Regions from separate parts of the Streptomyces sp. MUSC 14 genome, predicted to be linked through region 3. Evidence: riboswitches for the same ligand, from Rfam matches in the RefSeq annotation. Region 3 holds a riboswitch; each other region holds the start of a gene.
The links. A riboswitch is a leader RNA that binds a small molecule or an ion and turns the genes downstream of it on or off. The one in region 3 is predicted to bind cobalamin.
Positions count from the first base shown of each region.

Region 1: another riboswitch for cobalamin. It lies ahead of BIV25_RS05240 (cobalamin biosynthesis protein); the one in region 3 lies ahead of BIV25_RS35565 (ABC transporter substrate-binding protein).
Region 2: another riboswitch for cobalamin. It lies ahead of BIV25_RS34955 (ribonucleoside-diphosphate reductase subunit alpha); the one in region 3 lies ahead of BIV25_RS35565 (ABC transporter substrate-binding protein).
Region 4: another riboswitch for cobalamin. It lies ahead of BIV25_RS02770 (CbtB-domain containing protein); the one in region 3 lies ahead of BIV25_RS35565 (ABC transporter substrate-binding protein).

Region 1 is NZ_MLYN01000009.1:151,202-156,390, forward strand. It holds gene BIV25_RS05235 (cobyric acid synthase) at 1-562, opposite strand, end outside; gene BIV25_RS05240 (cobalamin biosynthesis protein) at 559-1,521, opposite strand; cobalamin riboswitch at 1,619-1,761, opposite strand; gene BIV25_RS05245 (hypothetical protein) at 1,894-2,121, opposite strand; gene BIV25_RS05250 (inorganic phosphate transporter) at 2,156-3,427, opposite strand; gene BIV25_RS05255 (lysozyme) at 3,584-4,327, opposite strand; gene BIV25_RS05260 (class II aldolase/adducin family protein) at 4,539-5,189, shown strand, end outside.
Region 2 is NZ_MLYN01000060.1:169,949-175,137, reverse strand. It holds gene BIV25_RS34965 (GlxA family transcriptional regulator) at 1-283, opposite strand, end outside; gene BIV25_RS48105 (hypothetical protein) at 400-642, shown strand; gene BIV25_RS34960 (ribonucleotide-diphosphate reductase subunit beta) at 555-1,574, opposite strand; gene BIV25_RS34955 (ribonucleoside-diphosphate reductase subunit alpha) at 1,574-3,943, opposite strand; cobalamin riboswitch at 4,069-4,207, opposite strand; gene mctP (monocarboxylate uptake permease MctP) at 4,365-5,189, opposite strand, start outside.
Region 3 is NZ_MLYN01000061.1:69,176-74,364, forward strand. It holds gene BIV25_RS35550 (glutamate-cysteine ligase family protein) at 1-404, opposite strand, end outside; gene BIV25_RS35555 (serine hydrolase domain-containing protein) at 761-1,594, opposite strand; gene BIV25_RS35560 (SAM-dependent methyltransferase) at 1,625-2,425, opposite strand; cobalamin riboswitch at 2,560-2,773, shown strand; partial or broken gene BIV25_RS35565 (ABC transporter substrate-binding protein) at 2,842-3,234, shown strand; partial or broken gene BIV25_RS35570 (iron chelate uptake ABC transporter family permease subunit) at 3,231-3,614, shown strand; partial or broken gene BIV25_RS35575 (ABC transporter ATP-binding protein) at 3,611-4,198, shown strand; gene BIV25_RS35580 ((4Fe-4S)-binding protein) at 4,403-5,189, opposite strand, start outside.
Region 4 is NZ_MLYN01000007.1:323,038-328,226, reverse strand. It holds gene BIV25_RS02790 (enoyl-CoA hydratase/isomerase family protein) at 1-542, shown strand, start outside; partial or broken gene mmsB (3-hydroxyisobutyrate dehydrogenase) at 539-1,399, shown strand; gene BIV25_RS02780 (enoyl-CoA hydratase) at 1,433-2,227, shown strand; cobalamin riboswitch at 3,195-3,342, shown strand; gene BIV25_RS02770 (CbtB-domain containing protein) at 3,388-3,603, shown strand; gene BIV25_RS02765 (CbtA family protein) at 3,635-4,507, shown strand; gene BIV25_RS02760 (histidine phosphatase family protein) at 4,697-5,189, opposite strand, start outside.

The DNA of each region.
Region 1 (5,189 bases), on a different contig from region 3:
GGTCCTCCGGCGAGAGCAGGGCGACGGTGCCGAAGAAGGAGGCGAAGACGCCCCCGCGGTCGATGTCGCCGACCACGAGCACGGGCAGGCGCGCGTTCCGCGCGATCCCCATGTTCACGATGTCGGTCCGGCGCAGATTGATCTCGGCCGGGCTGCCCGCCCCCTCACAGATCACCGCGTCATACGTGCCCCGCAACTCGGCCAGGCAGTCCAGCACCGTGCCGAGCAGCTTCTGCTGCCGCCCGCCGTGATAGCCGCGGGCGCTCAGCTCACCCACCGGCCTGCCCAGCAGCACGACCTGGCTGCTCTGTTCGCCGCCCGGTTTGAGCAGCACCGGGTTCATCAGCGCGGTCGGCTCGACCCGGCACGCCTGGGCCTGCATGGCCTGCGCCCGGCCGATCTCCGCGCCCTCGCGGGTCACGAAGGAGTTGAGCGACATGTTCTGCGCCTTGAACGGCGCGACCTTCACGCCCTGGCGCACCAGCCACCGGCAGATCCCGGCCGTCACGACGCTCTTGCCGGCGTCGGAGGTGGTGCCGGCGACGAGGAGTCCCCCGTTCACTTCCCACGTCCCTTCGGGCTCTTGACGCTGCTGACGACGAGCCGCGCGGCGACCGTGGTGCCGAGCGCGAGCAGGCCGACGCGGCGGGAGAGCCGCGCCGCCCGGTCGATGTCGGCGACCCGGACGGCCCGCCCGGTGTCCCCGCCCAGCACGGGCCGGTGCTCGACCCGTCCGCCGTAGGAGAGCGTCCCGCCCAGGCGGACGCCGAGCGCACCCGCGAACGAGGCCTCCACGGGCCCGGCGTTGGGGCTCGGGTGCTTGCGGGCGTCGGCCCGCCAGGCGCGCAGGGCGCCGCGCGGGTCGGGTCCGGCGACGGCGGCGAGTACGGCGGTCAGCCGGGCCCCCGGCCAGCCGGCCACGTCGTCGAGTCGGGCGGAGGCCCAGCCGTAGCGGCGGTGGCGCGGGGACGTGTGACCCACCATCGCGTCCAGGGTGTTGACGGCCCGGAAGCCGAGCAGTCCGGGCACCCCGGCCACGGCGCCCCACACCAGGGCGCCCACGACGGCGTCGGAGGTGTTCTCGGCGACGGACTCGACCACGGCCCGGGCGATCCCGTCGGCGTCCAGCGACTGGGGGTCCCGGCCGCACAGGTGGGGCAACCGGGCGCGGGCCGCCTCGATGTCACCGGCCTCCAGCGCCCGTCCGATGGTGCGGGCCTCGCGGCCCAGCGACGTACCGCCGACGACCGACCAGACGGCGGCGGCGGTCAGGGCGGCGGAGGCGGCGGGGGAGGGGCGTACGGCGCGTGCGGCGGCCGCGCCGAGTGCGACGGCGCCGCCCGCACACACGACGGTGTGCAGCGTGCCCCAGCCGCGGTGGTCGCGCCACAACACGCCTTCCACGGCAGCGGCCGCCCGCCCGAACGCGGCGACCGGATGCCCACGGCGCGGGTCGCCGAGGAGCAGGTCACCGAGAAGGCCGGCGGCGGCGCCGTACGCGTAGGAGCGATCGGCACCCATGGGCTCAGCCGGCCGTGGGTGCGGGAGCGGGCCTGGTACGGGTCCTTCGGCAGCCGGGCATGGCGATCGGTGTCCTCACTCAGGGTGTCCGCGCCCTGGTTCGACGAGATTCGGCGGTGAGAGTTCCTGGCTCCCGGGGGTTCTTCCCCGGTGACAGTGGCGGGACCGCGCCGGATTCGCACCGGCTTCCTCTCCTGCCGCCGTACATGGCCCGGGCAGTCCACCACGGGCCCGGAACGGCCGTCAACTTGCCGTTGACCTGCACGGGGAGAGTGTGCCGATCCCCACATCGCGGGGCACGTGGGGCCGCCCGGCATGGCAAAGGCTCCCCTGCGTCATGGACGCAGGGGAGCCTTTGCCGGTGCCGTTCTGTCAGCTCTTGGAGACGATCAGGAAGATGCCGTACGCCACCGCCGCCGCGCAGGCCGCGAAGCAGACGTAGGCGCCGGTGACGGCGAGGGCGGCGGAGTCGCCCTGGGCCGCGGCCTGTTCGCGCCGGGTCAGGCCCCTGATGCCGAGGGTGAACAGGACCACGAGGCCCACCGTGAACACGAGGCTGACGCCGAAGACGGAGCCGATGGCCGACCAGTCGATCTTCATGGGGATGCTTCCTTGGTAACCGAGGGGGCCGGGGTCAGACGGTGGTGGCCGGGGGAGCGACCGAGGCGACGGGGGCCGTGGGCTCCGTGCCGGCCGGGGCGGGGATCGTGGCGGTCAGATCCTCGCCGATCGTCCCCGAGGGGGGCGGGGCCACCGCGGCGATGGCGGTGGTCACCACACCGGCGGGCACCTCGGTCTCCTCGACGACGTTGGTGTGGTCGACGACCTCGCGGCGGGACATCTTCCAGATCGCGGCGCTCGACGTGACCAGGAAGACGGCGACCACGGCGGTGCCCCAGTCGCCGAGGTCCGTGACGGACTCGGCGCCCGCGCCGACCAGCGCGGCGGCCGGGAGCGTGAGGATCCAGGCGACCAGCATGCGGGTCGCGGTGGACCAGCGGACCACCCCGCCCTTGCGGCCGACGCCGGTGCCCATCACCGCACCGGAGACGACGTGCGTGGTGGAGAGGGAGAAGCCCAGGTGGGAGGAGGCCAGGATGGCGGTCGCGGCGCTGGTCTGGGCGGCGAAGCCCTGGCGCGGCTCCAGGTCGGTCAGGCCCGTGCCCATGGTGCGGATGATGCGCCAGCCGCCGATGTAGGTGCCGAGCGCGATGGCCAGGCCGGCGGAGAGGATCACCCAGGTGGGAGGGTTCGAGCCGGGGGCGATGGCGCCGCCCGCGATCAGTGCGAGGGTGATGATGCCCATCGTCTTCTGGGCGTCGTTGGTGCCGTGGGCCAGGGAGACCAGACCGGCGGAGGCGATCTGGCCGACGCGGTAGCCCTTGCGGGAGGCCTCGCTCTCGGCCTTGCCCTCGGTCCTGCTGTCGACGCCGTACGACAGCCGGGTGGAGATCATGGCCGCGATGCCCGCGACGATCGGCGCGGCGACCGCCGGGAGCAGCACCTTGGTCACCAGCACGTCGCCGTGCACGGCACCGAAGCCGGCCGAGGCGATCGTGGCGCCGATCAGACCGCCCATCAGAGCGTGCGAGGAACTGGACGGGAGGCCCACCAGCCAGGTCACCAGGTTCCAGAGGATCGCGCCGACCAGGGCGGCGAAGATGACCTCGGGCCGGATGCCCTTCTCGTCGACGAGTCCCTTGGAGATCGTGTTCGCGACCTCCACGGACAGAAAAGCGCCGACCAGGTTCAGGCCGGCGGACATGGCAACTGCGATCTTGGGCTTCAGGGCGCCTGTCGAGATGGTGGTGGCCATCGCGTTGGCGGTGTCGTGGAAACCGTTCGTGAAATCAAACGCGAGTGCGGTTACCACCACAATCGCGAGGATCAGCGAGAAGCTTTCCATTTACCCAGGCAATCGTTCGAGGTCATTGGCTGGACGAACGTAGGCAACCTGGATGAACGGAAGGTGAACTGGGGCGGGCTTGGTGGTGTCCGGGGCGGGCGGATGGGATTCCGTTTGTCTCCGGGCGCCGCCCGCGCCCCGGGCGCCCCATGGCTGTCAGCCGTGCGCGAAGGTCCGCAGCCGGCCGGTCGAACCGTTGAAGAGATCCTGGTCACCCGGCAGAGCGCCGTCGGTGGCGTGCTGCCAGAACGTCCAGTACTGCCAGCCGCCCGGCAGCGGCCCCGGTCCCGAGGTGTCGTGTCCGGCGATCCACAGCGGGTTGCTGGCGGAGAACGCGCCGCTGTTGCCGGTGCACAGCTTCCACCACTGGGTGGTGGTGTAGATCACCGGGCGGCGCCCGGTCTCGTTGCGCACCTCGTCGCTGAAGGACCGGATCCAGCGGACCATCTGCTTCTTCGTCAGCCCGTAGCACTTGCGCTTCTTGCTGTACGGGTTGTACTCGATGTCGAGCGCGGGCGGCAGGGTCCAGCCGTCCGCCTGCCAGCCGCCGCCGTGCCGCACGAAGTACCGGGCCTGTGCCGTGCCCGAGGAACTGTCCGGCAGTGCGAAGTGGTAGGCGCCCCGGACCAGGCCGGCGGCACGGGAGCCGTTGTACTGCTCGGCGAAGTAGGGGTTGCGGTAGCTCGTCGCCTCGGTCGCCTTGACGTAGGCGAAGCGCGCGCCGTTGTTCCGGGCCGCCTGCCAGCCGACGTGCTTCTGGTGCGAGGAGACGTCGTGCCCCCGGGGCAGGCCCGAGGCCGCGGCCGGGGGGCCGGCTGCGGGCACCGCGAGGGCGAGTGCCGCCGTGACCGCGGCGAGGGCACCGGCGCGGCGACGGAGAAGGGTGCGTACACGGGCCATGTGTCTCCCCGGGTCGGCGGATGGTGTGGCGTCCGGCGAACAAGAGGGCTCATTCAAGGCCTGGCGAGCGTCGAAGTGTGACTGTTTCTCGGCGATTCGAGACAGGTTCCGCCCATTGGGGGTAGGTGATGGTGATCGCGGACGCCTTTCGGGTGACCTGTGCGCCCCGGAAGCGACCACGTCCGGGCCGCACGGCTGGCAGGATCACGGCATGGCTGAGCAGCGGCGGGACGCGGAACTGGAACGTACGTGGACGGAGCTGGTCGTCACAGCGCGGCGGACTGTAGCCGACGGGCTGGTGGTCGGCACCTCGGGCAACGTCTCGGCCCGCGTCGGGGACCGCGTGCTGGTGACCCCGTCGGGCGTCCCCTACGACCGGCTCACCCCGGACGACCTCACCTGCGTCGACCTCGCCGGCCGCCGGGTGCTCGGCACCCTGGTGCCGACCAGCGAGCTGCCCCTGCACCTCGCCGTCTACCGCACGACCGACGCCCGCGCCATCGTCCACACCCACGCCGTGCACGCCACCGCGGTCTCCACGCTCGTCCCCGAACTCCCGCCCGTCCACTACATGACCGGCGCCCTCGGCGGTCCGGTCCGGGTCGCCCCCTACGCCACCTACGGCACCGACGAGCTGGCCGCGAACATGCTCCGCGCCCTCGCCGGCCGCTCCGGCTGCCTCCTCCAGAACCACGGCACGATCACCTACGGCGCCACCCTCGGCCAGGCCTACGACCGCACCGCCCAACTGGAATGGATGTGCCGCCTGTGGCTGACGGCGTCCAGCGTGCCGGGCCTGACGCCGTCCCTGCTGACCGAGGCCCAACTGGCCGAGGCCGCCGAGAAGTTGCGGGGGTACGGC
Region 2 (5,189 bases), on a different contig from region 3:
GGCGCAGGGCAGCCAGCAGCTCCTCGGGATACGCCCGCTCGGCATAGGCGTTCCCGGCCGGTACGGCGATGAGGTCGGCCTCTTCGAGCCGCTCCAGCCCGTACGGCGTGGACACGGTGAAGCCGCAGTGGGTGCCGAGCGTCGGCCCCTCGGCGGAGACGACGGCGAAGTCGTAGACGGGCAGTCCCTCCTCGCTGCGGTCGATGCCGAACACCTCGCACACGACGCCCAGCTCGAAGGGGTGCACCCCGTCCAGCAGCACGGCGGCCACGTTCTTCAGCATGCTGCCAGTGTGCCTCGCGGACCCCTCGCCGATACAGAGAACGGTGGCAGTAATTCGAAGGTCTACGGCAGTCCTGCCACTGCCGGCCAGGAGCGTCCCGGACGACAGTGGTGTGCATGACCGGAAACCAGATGCAGGGCCTGATCGGAATGGCCGCCACCTTCGGCATCCTGCTCCTCATGGTCCTGCCCTCCGCGGTCGGCGCGGTGCGCGAGTGGCGCATCGACCGACAGCTCGGGCAGGCCCAGGAGGGGCGTACGCGACAGGAGACTCAGAAATCCTCGTCCAGGTCGACGGTGCCCTCCACCGCGACCTGGTACGCCGACGGGCGGCGCTCGAAGAAGTTCGTCAGCTCCTGAACGCCCTGGAGCTCCATGAAGGAGAAGGGGTTCTCCGAGCCGTACACCGGGGCGAAGCCGAGGCGCGTGAGGCGCTGGTCGGCGACGCACTCCAGGTACTGGCGCATCGACTCGGTGTTCATGCCCGGCAGGCCGTCACCGCACAGGTCGCGGGCGAACTGCAGCTCGGCCTCGACCGCCTCCGCCAGCATGTCGGTGACCTGCTGCTGGAGCTGGTCGTCGAAGAGGTCCGGCTCCTCCTTGCGGACGGTGTCGACCACGTCGAAGGCGAAGGACATGTGCATGGTCTCGTCGCGGAACACCCAGTTGGTGCCCGTGGCGAGGCCGTGCAGCAGACCCCGGCTGCGGAACCAGTAGACGTACGCGAAGGCGCCGTAGAAGAACAGGCCCTCGATGCACGCGGCGAAGCAGATCAGGTTCAGCAGGAAGCGCCGGCGGTCGGCCTTCGACTCCAGCCGGTCCAGCTTCTCCACCTCGTCGATCCACGTGAAGCAGAACTGCGCCTTCTCGCGGATGGAGGGGATGTTCTCGACGGCCGCGAAGGCCGCCGCCCGGTCGTCCGGGTCGGGCAGGTAGGTGTCCAGCAGCGTCAGATAGAACTGGACGTGCACGGCCTCCTCGAAGAGCTGACGGCTCAGGTAGAGCCGCGCCTCGGGGGAGTTGATGTGCTTGTACAGCGTCAGCACCAGGTTGTTCGCGACGATCGAGTCGCCCGTCGCGAAGAAGGCCACCAGCCGGCCGATGAGGTGCTGCTCCTCGGGCGTCAGCTTCGCGAGGTCGGCGACGTCCGAGTGGAGGTCGACCTCCTCCACGGTCCAGGTGTTCTTGATCGCGTCCCGGTAGCGCTCGTAGAAGTCCGGGTAGCGCATCGGACGCAGCGTCAGTTCGAAGCCCGGGTCGAGCAGGTTCTTCTCGTGAGCGGGAGTGGTCATTACTGGCAGGCCTCGCAGGACTCGGGGTTTTCCAGGGAGCAGGCGACGGCGTCGGGGTCGGCGACCTGCTGGGCGGGGATGGTCTTCCGGGGCTGCGCCTGGGCCGCGCGGGCGATCCGGGTCGCCGGGCGGGAGCGCAGGTAGTACGTCGTCTTCAGGCCCGACTTCCAGGCGTACGCGTACATCGAGGAGAGTTTGCCGATGGTCGGCGTCTCCAGGAACAGGTTCAGGGACTGTGCCTGGTCCAGGAACGGGGTGCGGGCCGCCGCCATGTCGATCAGACCGCGCTGCGGGATCTCCCACGCGGTGCGGTACAGCGCGCGCACCTCCTCGGGGATCCACGCGAAGTCCTGCACCGAGCCGTTCGAGTCGCGCAGCGCCTCACGGGTGCGCGCGTCCCACACGCCCAGGTTTTTCAGGTCCTGCACCAGGTACGAGTTGACCTGGAGGAACTCACCCGACAGCGTCTCGCGCTTGAACAGGTTCGACACCTGCGGCTCGATGCACTCGTACACGCCCGCGATGGAGGCGATGGTGGCCGTCGGGGCGATCGCGAGGAGCAGCGAGTTGCGCAGCCCGACGCCGGCGATCCGCCCGCGCAGCGCGTCCCAGCGCTCCGGCCAGGTCAGCTCGGCGTCGTAGTGGTCCGGGTGCAGCACACCCTGGGCCGTGCGGGTCTTCTCCCAGGCCGGCAGCGGGCCGTTGCGCTCGGCGAGGTCGGCGGAGGCCTCGTAGGCGGCGAGCATGATCCGCTCGGCGATCCGCGTCGAGAGGGCCTTGGCCTCGGCGGAGTCGAAGGGCAGGCGCAGCTTGAAGAAGACGTCCTGGAGGCCCATCGCGCCGAGACCGACCGGACGCCACTTGGCGTTGGAGCGGCCCGCCTGCTCGGTCGGGTAGAAGTTGATGTCCACGACCCGGTCGAGGAAGGTCACGGCCGTGCGGACGGTCTCGTCCAGCCGCTCCCAGTCGATGTCACCGCTCGCCGTGTCGACAAAGGCACCCAGGTTCACCGAACCCAGGTTGCAGACCGCCGTCTCGCCGTCGTCCGTGACCTCCAGGATCTCCGTGCAGAGATTGGAGGAGTGGACCACGTGCCCCGGCAGGGCGGTCTGGTTGGCGGTGCGGTTGGCGGCGTCCTTGAAGGTCATCCAGCCGTTGCCGGTCTGCGCGAGGGTACGCATCATGCGGCCGTACAGCTCACGGGCCGGGATGGTCTTCTTCGCGAGGCCCGCCTGCTCGGCCTTGCGGTACGCGGCGTCGAACTCCTCGCCCCACAGGTCCACCAGCTCCGGCACGTCGGCGGGAGAGAACAGCGACCAGGACGCGTCCGCGTTGACCCGGCGCATGAACTCGTCCGGGATCCAGTGCGCGAGGTTCAGGTTGTGCGTACGGCGAGCGTCCTCACCGGTGTTGTCCCGCAGCTCCAGGAACTCCTCGATGTCGGAGTGCCAGGTCTCCAGGTAGACCGCGGCCGCGCCCTTGCGCCGGCCGCCCTGGTTCACGGCGGCCACCGAGGCGTCCAGCGTCTTCAGGAACGGCACGATGCCGTTGGAGTGCCCGTTGGTGCCGCGGATCAGCGAACCGCGGCTGCGGATGCGGGAGTACGACAGCCCGATGCCGCCGGCGTGCTTGGAGAGCCGGGCCACCTGGTGGTAGCGGTCGTAGATCGAGTCCAGCTCGTCCAGCGGGGAGTCGAGGAGGTAGCAGGACGACATCTGGGGGTGTCGCGTGCCGGAGTTGAACAGCGTGGGGGAGGAGGGCAGGTAGTCGAGGCGGCTCATGAGTCCGTAGAGCGCGGCGACTTCGTCCAGCGCGCGGACGCTGTCGTCCTCGGCGAGTCCGCTCGCGACCCGGAGCATGAAGTGCTGGGGGGTCTCGATGACCCGGCGGGTGATCGGGTGGCGCAGCAGGTAGCGGCTGTGCAGGGTGCGCAGGCCGAAGTAGCCGAAGCGGTCGTCGCCCTGCACGTCGACCAGGGCGTCGAGGCGGGCCGCGTGCAGCCGCGCGAACTCGGCGGTGCGGTCGGCGATGAGGCCCTCGCGGTGACCGACGGCCACGGACTCGGTGAAGGACGTCACCCCCTGCGAGGCGGCCTCGGCGCGGATGGAGAGGGTCAGCAGCCGGGCGGCCAGCCGCGAGTAGGCGGGGTCCTCGGAGATGAGCCCGGCGGCGGACTCCGTGGCCAGTTCGCGCAACTCCGACTCGTCGGCCCGCGCCGACCGGCCGCGCAGCGCGGCGGCGGCGACCCGGCCGGGGTCGGCGTCGGGGAGGTCGGCGGTCAGCTCGGTCAGGGTACGCAGCAGCGCGGTACCGGGACCGTCGGTGTCCAGACCGCCTGCTGAAGCCGGATCTGCGGGCGCGATGGTCACGTGGGGCTCTCCCTCGCTCGGCACGGGGGCCTTGCGGAGGGCAGGGGGCAGCCACGAGCGCGCACGCGTCGCGTCCACCGGCCCATTCCACGAGGCCCGGACGTCGGAAGGCACCCGGGCCGGGCGGCCGGGCGCACGCTGCCGACAGGTCCTCGGACTGACTCCTGGGCGCGGATGCGCACAAGTACACCGTTGCGGGACAGTTCCGGATTCGCACCGGATTCCCCTGCGACGACAGCGAGGATGAGCATACATCTAGTGCCGGGCTGTCGTGACACCCCCAGATGTTGTGTCTGTTGTGTGTTGCGCTGGCTTCAGAGCGTCAACTTGTGTATGACGGGGGACATGCGGAACGGGCCGCCGTGGTGCGTGGTGCTGGCGGCCCGCTGCGGGGTGTGTACGGGAGGCTTCAGGGTGTACTTCAGTGGGCGACGCCCGCCAGTTCTGCCTCGACGCCCGGGTCGCCCGCGTCCGCCGTGTAGTCCTCCGGGCGGGTCTCGTCCAGGCCCTCGGGGGCCTTTACGGCCTTCAGGACGAGGGTGAGGACCACGGTGACGGCCACGTTCAGCACGAACGCCGTCATGCCGATGTAGCCGATCTCGCCGATACCGGGGATCTCCTTCGCCGAGCCGCCGAAGTGCTTCTGGGTCGGGGAGGCGACGCCGTACGCGGCGACCGTGCCGTAGATCATGCCGACCGCCCAGCCGGCGAGCAGCGCCCAGCGGTGGAACCAGCGGGTGAACAGCCCGCCGACCAGGGCCGGGAAGGTCTGCAGGATCCAGATGCCGCCCAGCAGCTGGAAGTTGATGGCGACCGTCTTGTCCATGGTGAGGACGAAGACCAGGGCGCCGACCTTCACCAGCAGGGAGACCAGCTTGGAGACCTGGGCCTCCTGCTTCGGCGTGGCGTCCGGTTTGATGAAGTCCCGGTAGATGTTGCGGGTGAAGAGGTTCGCCGCCGCGATCGACATGATGGCCGCGGGCACGAGGGCGCCGATGCCGATGGCGGCGAAGGCCACGCCCGCGAACCAGCTCGGGAACATGTCCTCGAACAGCTGCGGAATCGCCAACTGCCCGTTGCTGACCTTGACTCCGGCCGCGATCGCCATGAAGCCCAGCAGGGCCAGCAGGCCGAGCATCAGGGAGTACAGCGGCAGGATCGTGGTGTTGCGGCGGATCACCTCGCGGCTCTTGGACGACAGGGTCGCGGTGATCGAGTGCGGGTACATGAACAGGGCCAGGGCCGA
Region 3 (5,189 bases):
TGGCGCAGTGTGGGCAGGATCCCGATCATGATCAGCCGGGCGCCGACCGTACGGGCCCGCTCGTCGGCGTGGTTCAGCGCGGCGCGGATCTCGCCCTCCCACGCGTCGGGGCCGCCCGCAGTCAGCCGCCGGGGCGGGACGTTGATCTCCAGGTTGAACCGGCCCAGTTCGGTGGACCAGGCGGGGTCCGAGACCGCCTGGAGCACGTCGCTGTTGCGCATCACCGGCTCGGCGTCGTCGCCCACCAGGTTCAGCTCTATCTCCAGGCCGACCTGGGGCCGCTCGGACTCGAACCGCTGCTCGCGCAGCATCTGCGCCAGCGCGTCCAGGCAGCCGTGCATCTTGATCCGGTACCGGCGGCGGTCCTCGCGGGTGAAGACGAGCGCCGGGACGTCACGTCCCATCGGCCCTCCAGGAGTCCCGGGGTCGGTCACGTCTCCACCCAGCGTCGCACCATCGGACGACACCCACCAAGCGGGCGGAACCCCACGGCGGGCGGCTCTCGGATGAGGCCGAGGCCGAGGCCGGCGCCAGGTGGGCGCGGCCCGGGTCCCCGGGGGCGGCGAGACCGAGATCCCGGCAGACCGCCGTGCACAGTGCGTGGTCGCAGCGGACGCGTTCGGTGAGCGCGGCGTTGCCGTTGAGGTGCGCCGCGATCGTCGCCCCGGCCTCGGGGTCCGCGAGGACCAGGCAGGCACTGCCTCCGGTAGGCCGAACGTACGTGGCGAACAGTGCCGGCCGAAGTCGAACGTGTACAGCATCAGCCCGAGTCCCCACCGCACCGGCACGCCCATCGCCTCGTCCACGGCGTCCGCCGGGCGCGCACGAGGGCCGCGCAGGTCTCCTCGCGCAGCAGCCGACGGCCCCGGTGCAGACCGCCGGTGCGGACGACCTCGGCGGCGACGGCCGCCCCGCCGCAGGAGCCGGCCACACATGCGCCGTGGCAGCCCTCGGCGACGGCGAAGGCGGCGACGCGGGCCGCGAGCTCGGCGGGGCCGAGGTACGGCACCTGCACCACGCGGGCACCGGGCGGGCCGCCGAGCGCGGCGCTCAGCCCGAGCGGCTCGGTGACCTCGGTGCGCAGGAAGTCCGCGAAGGCGGTACCGCTGCGGCGGGCCACGATCTCCCCGAGCAGCAGGTACCCGGCGTGGCCCAGATGGGCCGCCCGCTGCCCGGGGATCCGGTCCGGGTCGGCGTCCGTGGCGCAGATCAGCGCGATGAGCTTGTCCCAGCCCTGGTCGAAGGCCCCGCCCGCGGCCCGGTCGGCGGCCCGCAGCGGCGCGGTGTGGCTCCATGGATGGCGGACCGTGACGGCGTCCCGGCCGCCCCCGGTGAACTCCGGCAGATGGTCCCGCACGAGGTCGTCGGGGCCGAGCAGACCGAGTTCCCAGGCGCGGGCGAGGGCCGGGCCCGCCGGGAGCTCGGAGACGGAGAACCACGGCACGCCCGAGCCGGCCGTGAGGGGCACGCCCGGCGATTCCTCGCCGAGCGCGAAGTCCATGACGGTCCGGCGGTGCAGCAGTTCCCGCGCCTGTACGCCCGTGCAGGTGCCGGCCGTTACCTCTTCCTCGGCGAGGGTGCGTGGGTCCGGCACGGGCCCGACCCTGCGCCGGACTCGCCGTGCTCAGGCGTTCTTCCGAGCCACCGCGCCGTAGAAGCCGATCTCCTCGGAGCCGGCCGGCGGGGTGGTGTCGGGGCGCCAGAACGGGACCTGGGTCAGGCCGGGTTCGACCAGTTCGAGGCCGTCGAAGAACCGCTCGACCCGGTCGCGGGAGCGCAGGTTCATGGTGGCGGTGGCGCTCTTGTAGACGGCCTCGGCGTCGCTGCGGTCGTCGGCGAAGTCGCCCGTCGCGTGCGACAGGACGAGGAAGCTGCCGGCCGGCAGTGCGTCGCGCAGAGTGGCCACGATCCGCTCGGGACCGTCCGCGTCACGGATGAAGTGGAGTATGGCGACGAGGAACAGGGCGACCGGCCGGCCGAAGTCGATGACCCGGCGGACCTCCGGATGATCGATGACGGACTGCGGATCGCGCAGGTCGGCGAGGACGATGCTGGTCGTGCCGGCCCGGCTGAGCAGCGCGTCGGCGTGCGCCTTCACGATCGGGTCGTTGTCGACGTAGGCGACACGCACGTCCGGTGCCAGCTGCTGGGCGACCTCGTGCACGTTCGGGGAGGTGGGCAGTCCGGTGCCGATGTCCAGGATCTGGCGGACACCGGTGTCGACGACGTAGCGCACCGCACGGTGCAGGAAGGCGCGGTTGGCGCGCACGGAGATCCACACCTCGGGGGCCGCCGCGGCGAGCTGGTCGCCCGCCTGCTGGTCCACCTCGTAGTTGTCCTTGCCGCCCAGGAGGTAGTCGTAGATGCGCGCGGGATGCGGCTTGCTGGTGTCGATGCGCACGGCCTGGCCGCCGTCCTGAGTCACAGTGGGCTCCTCTCCCCGACCGTCACGGCCTCGGTCCCGTGAACGATTGGCCAAAGCTTCCCATATCAACTACCCCGCTCGTGCCCACAGTTCCCGCTGCCGACGGCTGTGCCCGGGGCTGCGCACGGACGTGCTGATAGCTTGCCGGAGCCAGTCGAGCCACAACCGAGGCCAGGGAATCCGGTGCGAATCCGCAACTGACGCGCAGCGGTGAGGGGGACGGGCGGGGCACACCATGCCACTGGGAGGGACCGGGCCGCCGGAAGGGCTGACGCCGAACCCTGCCGGGAAGGCGCCCCGGCCGGACGAACCCGAGTCCGAAGACCTGCTGGCACCTTCGCGCCGCCGGGTGCGGAGGACGTCCGTAGGCCAGGCTCCGCGTACGCGTCCGGCATCCGAGGCACATCCGTGTTCAGGCCCTCGTGTACTGGTTCTCCGACTCCCGCCCGCCCTATCCGGCCGGCTGCTGCGGCGCGCCGGGCATCATCACCCGTGCCGTCGGCGCGCAGAACGTCTTCGCGGACACGCACGACGAGTGGCCGCAGATCAACTGGGAGACCGTGGCCGACCGCGACCCCGACGTCCTCGTCCTCGTCCTCGGCGACCTCACCCGCACGATGCAGACCGCGGAGAACGCCCGGGCCAAGGTCCGCTTCCTGGAGACCGACCCCGCCACCCGCAACCTCACGGCGGTGCGCAAGAAGCGCTACGTCCTGCTCAGCGGGCAGGCGATGAACCCGGGCATCCGGACCGTCGAGGGCATCGAGCAGGTCGCCGCCGGGCTGCGTACGTTCGGGCTCGTCAAGTGAGCCTGCGTACGGCCGCGTCGGCGGGAGCCGGGCTCACCGCCCTGGTGCTGTCCGTCGCGTTCGCCCTGACCATCGGCCCGGCCCAGATCTCCGCGTCGGACGTGTGGGCGTCGGCCGCCGCCCGTCTCGGGCTCGGGGAGAGCGGGTTGGCGCCGTTGCGCGACGGGATCGTGTGGGACCTGCGGATGCCACGCACCCTGCTGGCCGCCGTCTGCGGCGCCGGGCTCGCGGTGTGCGGGGCGGTCATGCAGTCCCTGCTGCGCAACCCGCTCGCCGACCCGTTCGTGCTCGGGGTGTCCTCGGAAGCCTCGACCGGCGCGGTCGCAGTCGTCGTGCTCGGTGTGGGCGGGGGAGCGGTGTCGCTTTCGGCGGGCGCGTTCGGGACGTCGTCGCGCTCGGCCGGATCCCGCACCGCCGCGCCTGGGCCGCCCCCGGCCCCGCCGACACGCGGGCCGTCACCGAGGCACTGGACCGCACGGGTCTGACCGACCGCGCCGGACAGTCCTGGCACACCCTGTCCGGGGGCGAACGCCAGCGCACCCAGATCACGCGTGCCCTGGCCCAGGAGCCCCGCGAACTGCTCCTGGACGAACCGACCAACCACCTCGGCATCCAGCACCAGCTCGACCTGCTGGACCTCGTCGCGAGCCTGCCGGTCACCACGGTGATTGCCCTGCACGACCTCAACCTCGCCGCGTTGTACTGCGACCGGCTGCTAGTGCTGCACGACGGCCGGGCGGTCGCCGAGGGCCCGCCCGGCGCGGTCCTGACCAGCGACCTGATCAAGCGGGTGTACGGCGTCGACGCCGAGGTCATCACCGCGGACGGCCACCCGGTGATCCGCTTCCTGCGGCGCGGCGGTCAGCGATCGGAGCCGCCCCGGCACGGACCGCGGGGCGCCGGGCGGCGCGGGTGGCACGGGCGGGTGGGAGAGGGCGGGGAACTACCCGAGCGCATGGATTGATCGCTCCCCGCCCCCCGGTGGGTCGGCCCGCCTCGGCACGTCGTCACGGACAGGGAGGGGCGACTCGGCGACCGGTCGGACGAGGCATCGACCCACCGATCTTGTTCAGACCCTCCGCCACCGGACGCGCGACGGCCAGCGGAGCCGGGCCGCCCGGGTGACGAGGGTTGTCCGGGTGACGAGGGGCGCTCGGCGGGCTGGTGTTCAGGCGGGGCCGGGGGACCCCGGGCGCTCCTCGTCGGCGCGCCGCTCGACGGAACGGTGCCCGGCGGGGGGCCGCCAGCCGCCGGAGACCTCCTTGACCGGCTTGTGCGGGAAGCGGCGCTCGGCGTACCGCTGGGCGTCGGAGCCCGGCAGCACGTAGAGGGTCTCCGCCTTGTCCTGGAGCGGGCGCAGCACGGTCTCCAGATAGGCCTTGCGGTCGTCGAGATAGGGTCCCAGCACGTCCTCGCCGGCGGGGCACACAGCCAGGCAGTAGCCGGACTTGTAACTCGGCTTGAACGCGAGGCTCTGCCACATCGAGGCGTTCTCGGGGTCGGTCACCCGCGAGCGGAAGTCGGCCGCGTCCGCACTGTCGGCCACGGTCTGCACCCAGTCGGTGAAGCCGCTCATGAACTCCCGGTAGTTGTGGGTCGTGCAGGCCAGCGCGTCGAACGAGCCGTCCTTGCCGATGGCGCCGATCGGACAGGCCGCGACGCACAGCTTGCAGTCCACGCAGGGGCTGTAGTCCAGCGGCCGGCCGTACGCGCTGACCGGGGCGTCCACGAGCACGGTGGCGAGCAGCACGAAATTGCCGAACCGGGGGTGGATGACATTGCGGTGCAGCCCCATGACGCCCAGGCCCGCGGCCACGGCGACCGTCTTGTGCGCGACGACCCAGATACGGCCGGGGAAGTGCTCCATCTCCTGCGGGAACCCGGCGGACGGATTGAGCGCGCGATGGCCGGCGTCCTCCAGGGCCCGGACCACCCTGCGGGCGGCGGCGTTGACC
Region 4 (5,189 bases), on a different contig from region 3:
TGCTGTGCGGCCTCGCCGACCATTACCTGCCGTGCACCGGACTGGGCGCCTTCCTGGACGACCTTGCCGAGAAACCCGTACGGGACGCGCTACGGCGTCACGTACAGCCCTCCCCGCAGGGCGAGTTGACGGAACGACGAGAGTGGATCGACGGCTGCTACTCGGCGGACACCGTCGAGGACATCGTGAACCGGCTGCTGGACCATGGGACTCCCGCGACCAAGGACGCGGCGCAGACCCTGCTGACCAAGTCGCCGACCGCTCTGAAGGTCACCCTGGCCGCCTTGCGCCGCGCCCGGCGCCTGGGCCCGCTGGAGGCGGTCCTCGACCAGGAGTACCGCGTCTCCTGCGCCGCTCTGCTCCACCCGGACCTGGTGGAGGGCATCCGCGCCCAGGTCATCGACAAGGACCGAGACCCGCACTGGTCCCCGGCGACCCTGGTCGAGGTCACCGACACCGGCGTGGACCGCTTCTTCGCCCCGCTCGGCGAGCGTGAACTCGGGCTCGCCGGGCCCGGAACCGGCTCGGAGGTGGCCTGGTGAGCCAGACCGTCGCGTTCATCGGACTCGGGCACATGGGCGCGCCTATGGCCGCCAACCTGGTCAAGGCGGGCCACAGGGTCCGCGGCCACGACCTGGTGCCCGACGCTCTGGACGGCGCCGCACGGGCCGGTGTCGAGGCAGCCGGATCAGCGGCCGACGCGGTGACGGACGCCGAGGTGGTCATCACCATGCTCCCTGCCGGCCGCCACGTCCTGGACCTGTACGAGACCGTCCTCTCCTCGGCCCGCCCCGGCACGCTCTTCGTCGACTGTTCCACCATCGACGTCGCCGACGCCCGCACCGCCCACGAACGCGCTGTCGTCGCAGGAATGCGAGCGCTGGACGCGCCCGTCTCGGGCGGAGTGGTCGGCGCCGAGGCCGCCACGCTGACCTTCATGGCGGGCGGGGGAGAGGAGGAGTTCACGCAGGCGCGGCCCCTGCTGGAGGCCATGGGCAAGAAGGCCGTCCACTGCGGCGGTGCGGGCGCGGGGCAGGCAGCCAAGATCTGCAACAACATGATCCTGGGCGTTTCCATGATCGCCGTGAGTGAGGCGTTCGTCCTGGGCGAGAGCCTCGGGCTGTCCCACCAGGCGCTCTACGACGTGGCCTCCACAGCGTCCGGGCAGTGCTGGGCGCTCAGCGTGAACTGCCCCGTCCCCGGGCCTGTTCCGACCAGCCCGGCCAACAAGGACTACCGGCCGGGATTCGCAGCCTCTCTCATGGCGAAGGACCTGGGACTGGCTGCCAACGCGGTCCGGGCTGGGGGTGTGCACGCAGAACTGGGCGTGCGGGCGGCCGAGTTGTACGTGGAGTACGCGGAGCAGGCCGGTGCCACGGAGGACTTCTCCGGCATCGTCCGCACCATCAGGGACCGGAGCGGAGAGCAGGCAGTGACCACCACGGAACCGGACATCGCGTACGAGACGATCCTCGTCGAGCGCAAGGGCCGTACCGCCCTGCTCACCCTCAACCGTCCCAAGGCCCTCAACGCGTTGAATCTCCAGATCATGAACGAGGTCGTGGCCGCCACCGAGGCCCTCGACCGGGACCCTGACTGCGGCTGCATCGTGATCACCGGGTCCGCGAAGGCGTTCGCGGCCGGTGCCGACATCAAGGAGATGCAGCCGCAGGACTACATGGACATGTACCTCGCCGACTGGTTCGCCGCTTGGGACCGGCTCGGACAGCTGCGCACGCCGACGGTGGCCGCTGTCGCCGGGTACGCCCTCGGTGGAGGCTGTGAGCTGGCCATGCTCTGCGACATCCTGCTCGCCGCTGACACGGCTGTCTTCGGCCAGCCCGAGATCAAGCTCGGGGTGATCCCGGGCATCGGCGGCTCGCAGCGCCTGACTCGCGCGGTCGGCAAGGCGAAGGCCATGGAACTGTGCCTGACCGGACGCACCATGGAAGCGACCGAGGCCGAGCGAGCCGGGCTGGTGTCCCGGGTGGTCCCCGCCGACGACCTGCTCGGCGAGGCCCTGGCCGTCGCCGAGACGGTCGCGGACATGTCGCTGCCGGTGGCGATGATGGCGAAGGAAGCGGTCGGCCGGGCCTTCGAGACCACCCTCACGGAAGGCGTCCGCTTCGAACGGCGCCTTTTCCACGCGGTGTTCGCGACGGCCGACCAGAAGGAGGGCATGGGCGCCTTCATCGACAAGCGACCGCCGGAATTCCGGCACCGCTGACAAAAGGGCGGCGAACCGTGTGCGCCCGGCGACGTCGGAGGAAGGCGCCGCCGGGCGGCACAGCTCTCGCTCACGCGGTGAATGGGCAGGGGCGGGAATGCGACGTGCGCGATGGACGCCGTTGCTCTGCCGGAGCTGCTGAGCTCTTCTTTTGCCGGGAAGCCGAGCGTGTGATTGCTCAGTACTCCGGGTTCCGGTGGCGACGCAATAGCGCCACCAACGCGCAGCGCAGGCAGTCCGTACCGGTCTCCCTCTCGGTGTCTGAACCGCGGGGGCAGGGCGCCGAACAGGCCGTAGCCTCAGTGTGTTGCTGCTCGCAGCACCGGTCTCCGGGTGCTGCGAGCAGGGTTTCCAGATCCTGGAGAAGCCGCTCGGTTCGTTTCGCCTCCTGGGCCAGCACACGGACGCGTGCGCTCTGTCCGCCGACCTGCCGTCGGCTGGCGACGAGCCGTTCGTACTCCTCCAAAGTGAGGGCGACTGCCTCGCGGCCCCCGAGAGTGATATGGCGCGGTGTGAGACGTCTGGCCACTGGATTCCTCCGCTCCTCGCCTAAGGGTTCGCGTTTCGCCGGCCAGATTCGCGGGCCATGCCTGTGATTCGATTCGCGTCGGTGTTCCGGAGAACGTGACAAGGGGCCCGATGATTCCGCGAGGGGCTGTGTTGTCCTGAAGGACTCACGTTGCGGCTGGAACTGAGCGCCTGGGCACGACTGCCGCAGGAGAGCGGATTCAGCGGTCACTCCGCCAACTCGGCACATAAGAGTACCAATCTACTTCATAGAGCTGCCCGGCGGTCGACGGAAATCATGGAGCGCCGTACCCGATTGGGCGCTCCCGGCGGACCCCAGGATGGCCGGTGCCGGCAACAGGTCGCGGGCCGGATGTTGCGGTTCGACCTGCCCAAAACGGGGGACTGAGGTTACGCAGGGCGGAGGGTGCCCAGAGCCACACGGTCTCGGCCGCTTGTCTGATTGACGGACCATCTCAAGTGTCCGTACGCTCCGGTTGTAATGATGGCCTAAGGAAGCTGGTGAAACTCCAGCACGGTCGCGCCACTGTGAACAGATCCTCCCCCGGGTGGATCTGAAGTCAGACCCTGGGCCGTCGCGACGCTCCATCGAACTGAGGGACGCACGATCCCCTGAAGGAGGGCTCACACCCATGAGCAGCATGTCCGCGCCCGCCGCGCTTCCCACCCCGGTCGTCCTGCCGGCCACGAAGGCTGTGTTCTGGCTGGTCGGCACCGCGCTGATCGCGCTGGCCATCTACTACTTCATCGGCGTCGACCAGGGCGCCTACTCCGTCTTCGGCAAGGACATGCACGTCCACGAGTTCGTGCACGACGCCCGCCACTTCCTCGGCTTCCCCTGCCACTGACGGGAGCAGGCACGGACACGGACATCTGAACATGGAAAAGAGACTCATCCTGCGCGGCGTCATCGCCGGCGCAGTCGCCGGGCTGCTCGCCTTCGTCTTCGCGCGGATTTTCGCCGAGCCCCAGATCGCCAAGGCCATCGACTATGAGAGCGGGCGCGACGCCGCACAGTCGGCCCTCGACAAGGCCGCCGGACTGACGCCGGAGGCAGCGGGACCGGACATCTTCAGCCGGACGATCCAGGCCAACGTCGGCATCGGCGTGGGCATGGTCTTCTTCGGCATCGCCATGGGTGCCCTGTTCGCCGTCGCCTACGCCGTGTGCCTCGGCCGGGTCGGCAAGCTGCGTCCCCGGAACCTCGCGATGCTGGTGGCTCTGGGCGGCTTCCTCGGCATGTACTTGGTGCCGTTCCTGAAGTACCCGGCCAACCCGCCGTCGATCGGCCACCCGGACACGATCAAGGACCGCGGCAACCTCTACCTGGCCATGGTCCTCTGCTCGGTACTCTTCCTGGTCGGTGCCGTCTGGCTGGGCAAGCGCCTCCAGGCGCGCTTCGGCAACTGGAACGCTACGCTCCTTGCCGCCGGTGGCTACGTCGTGGCGATCGGCATCGTGATGGCTCTACTGCCGCAACTGGGCGAGCTGTCCGCCAACGTGCAGGAGTACGGGCACCACGCCACCGAGACGCCCCTGCCTCTGAAGAACTCCAAGGGGACGATCGTCTTCCCGGGCTTCCCGGCGGACGTGCTGTTCTCCTTCCGCTTCTACTCCGTCGCCGCCCAGGCCCTGCTCTGGGGGGCCTTGGGTCTCGTCTTCGCCCCCATGGCCGAGCGCCTGCTCGACCCGGCGATGCGGGCCGCCGCGAAGCCCGCGCCCAAGCAGCCGGAGCCGGTCGGCGCGGCATGACGCACTGATGGACTGACGCGCCCGAGGGCCGAGCCGCCGAACGGCTCGGCCCTCGAAGCGTTCGTGCCTCCGTCATCCAGTGGCGCCGCCAAGCCCGGTGTTCCAGCGACCGTTCCGACGACTCTGTTCCGGCGGTACCCGGACGGCCGGTCGACGGACGACTCGTGCATGGCCGAGGTGGCGCAGTTCTCACTGCGCCGTCGGGGTCTCCGAAAGGGACAGGGGCCGTCCGAGCCTCAGGTTCCACCGCCCCGCCCGTCCGCTCAACTCCGTGGCGGTCAGCGGTGGTACGTCGAGCCGCCAGAATGCCGTCGCGGGCAGATCCAGCACATGGACGACTGCGGCCCGCACGACCTCCGGCTCGACCACGGCCACCGTACGGCCGTTCATGTCCTGGGCGGTGTCCAGCCAGTTCCCGACGCGTGCACACACATCTCGTACCGACTCCCCGCCGTGTGCGGCCCAGCCGGGGTCGCCGAGCCAGTAGCCGACCGCCTCGGGCTCGGCGGCCGCCACCTCGTCGAGGGTGCGGCCACGCCAGCGGCCCACGTCCAGGCCATTCAGCTCGGGCTTCTCCATGCCGGCGAGTCCGAGTGCCTCCGCGGTCTCCCGGCAGCGCACGCTCGGGGACATGACCACATGTGCCGGCACGGGCAGCGACCCGGCGGCCTCGCGGGCGCGG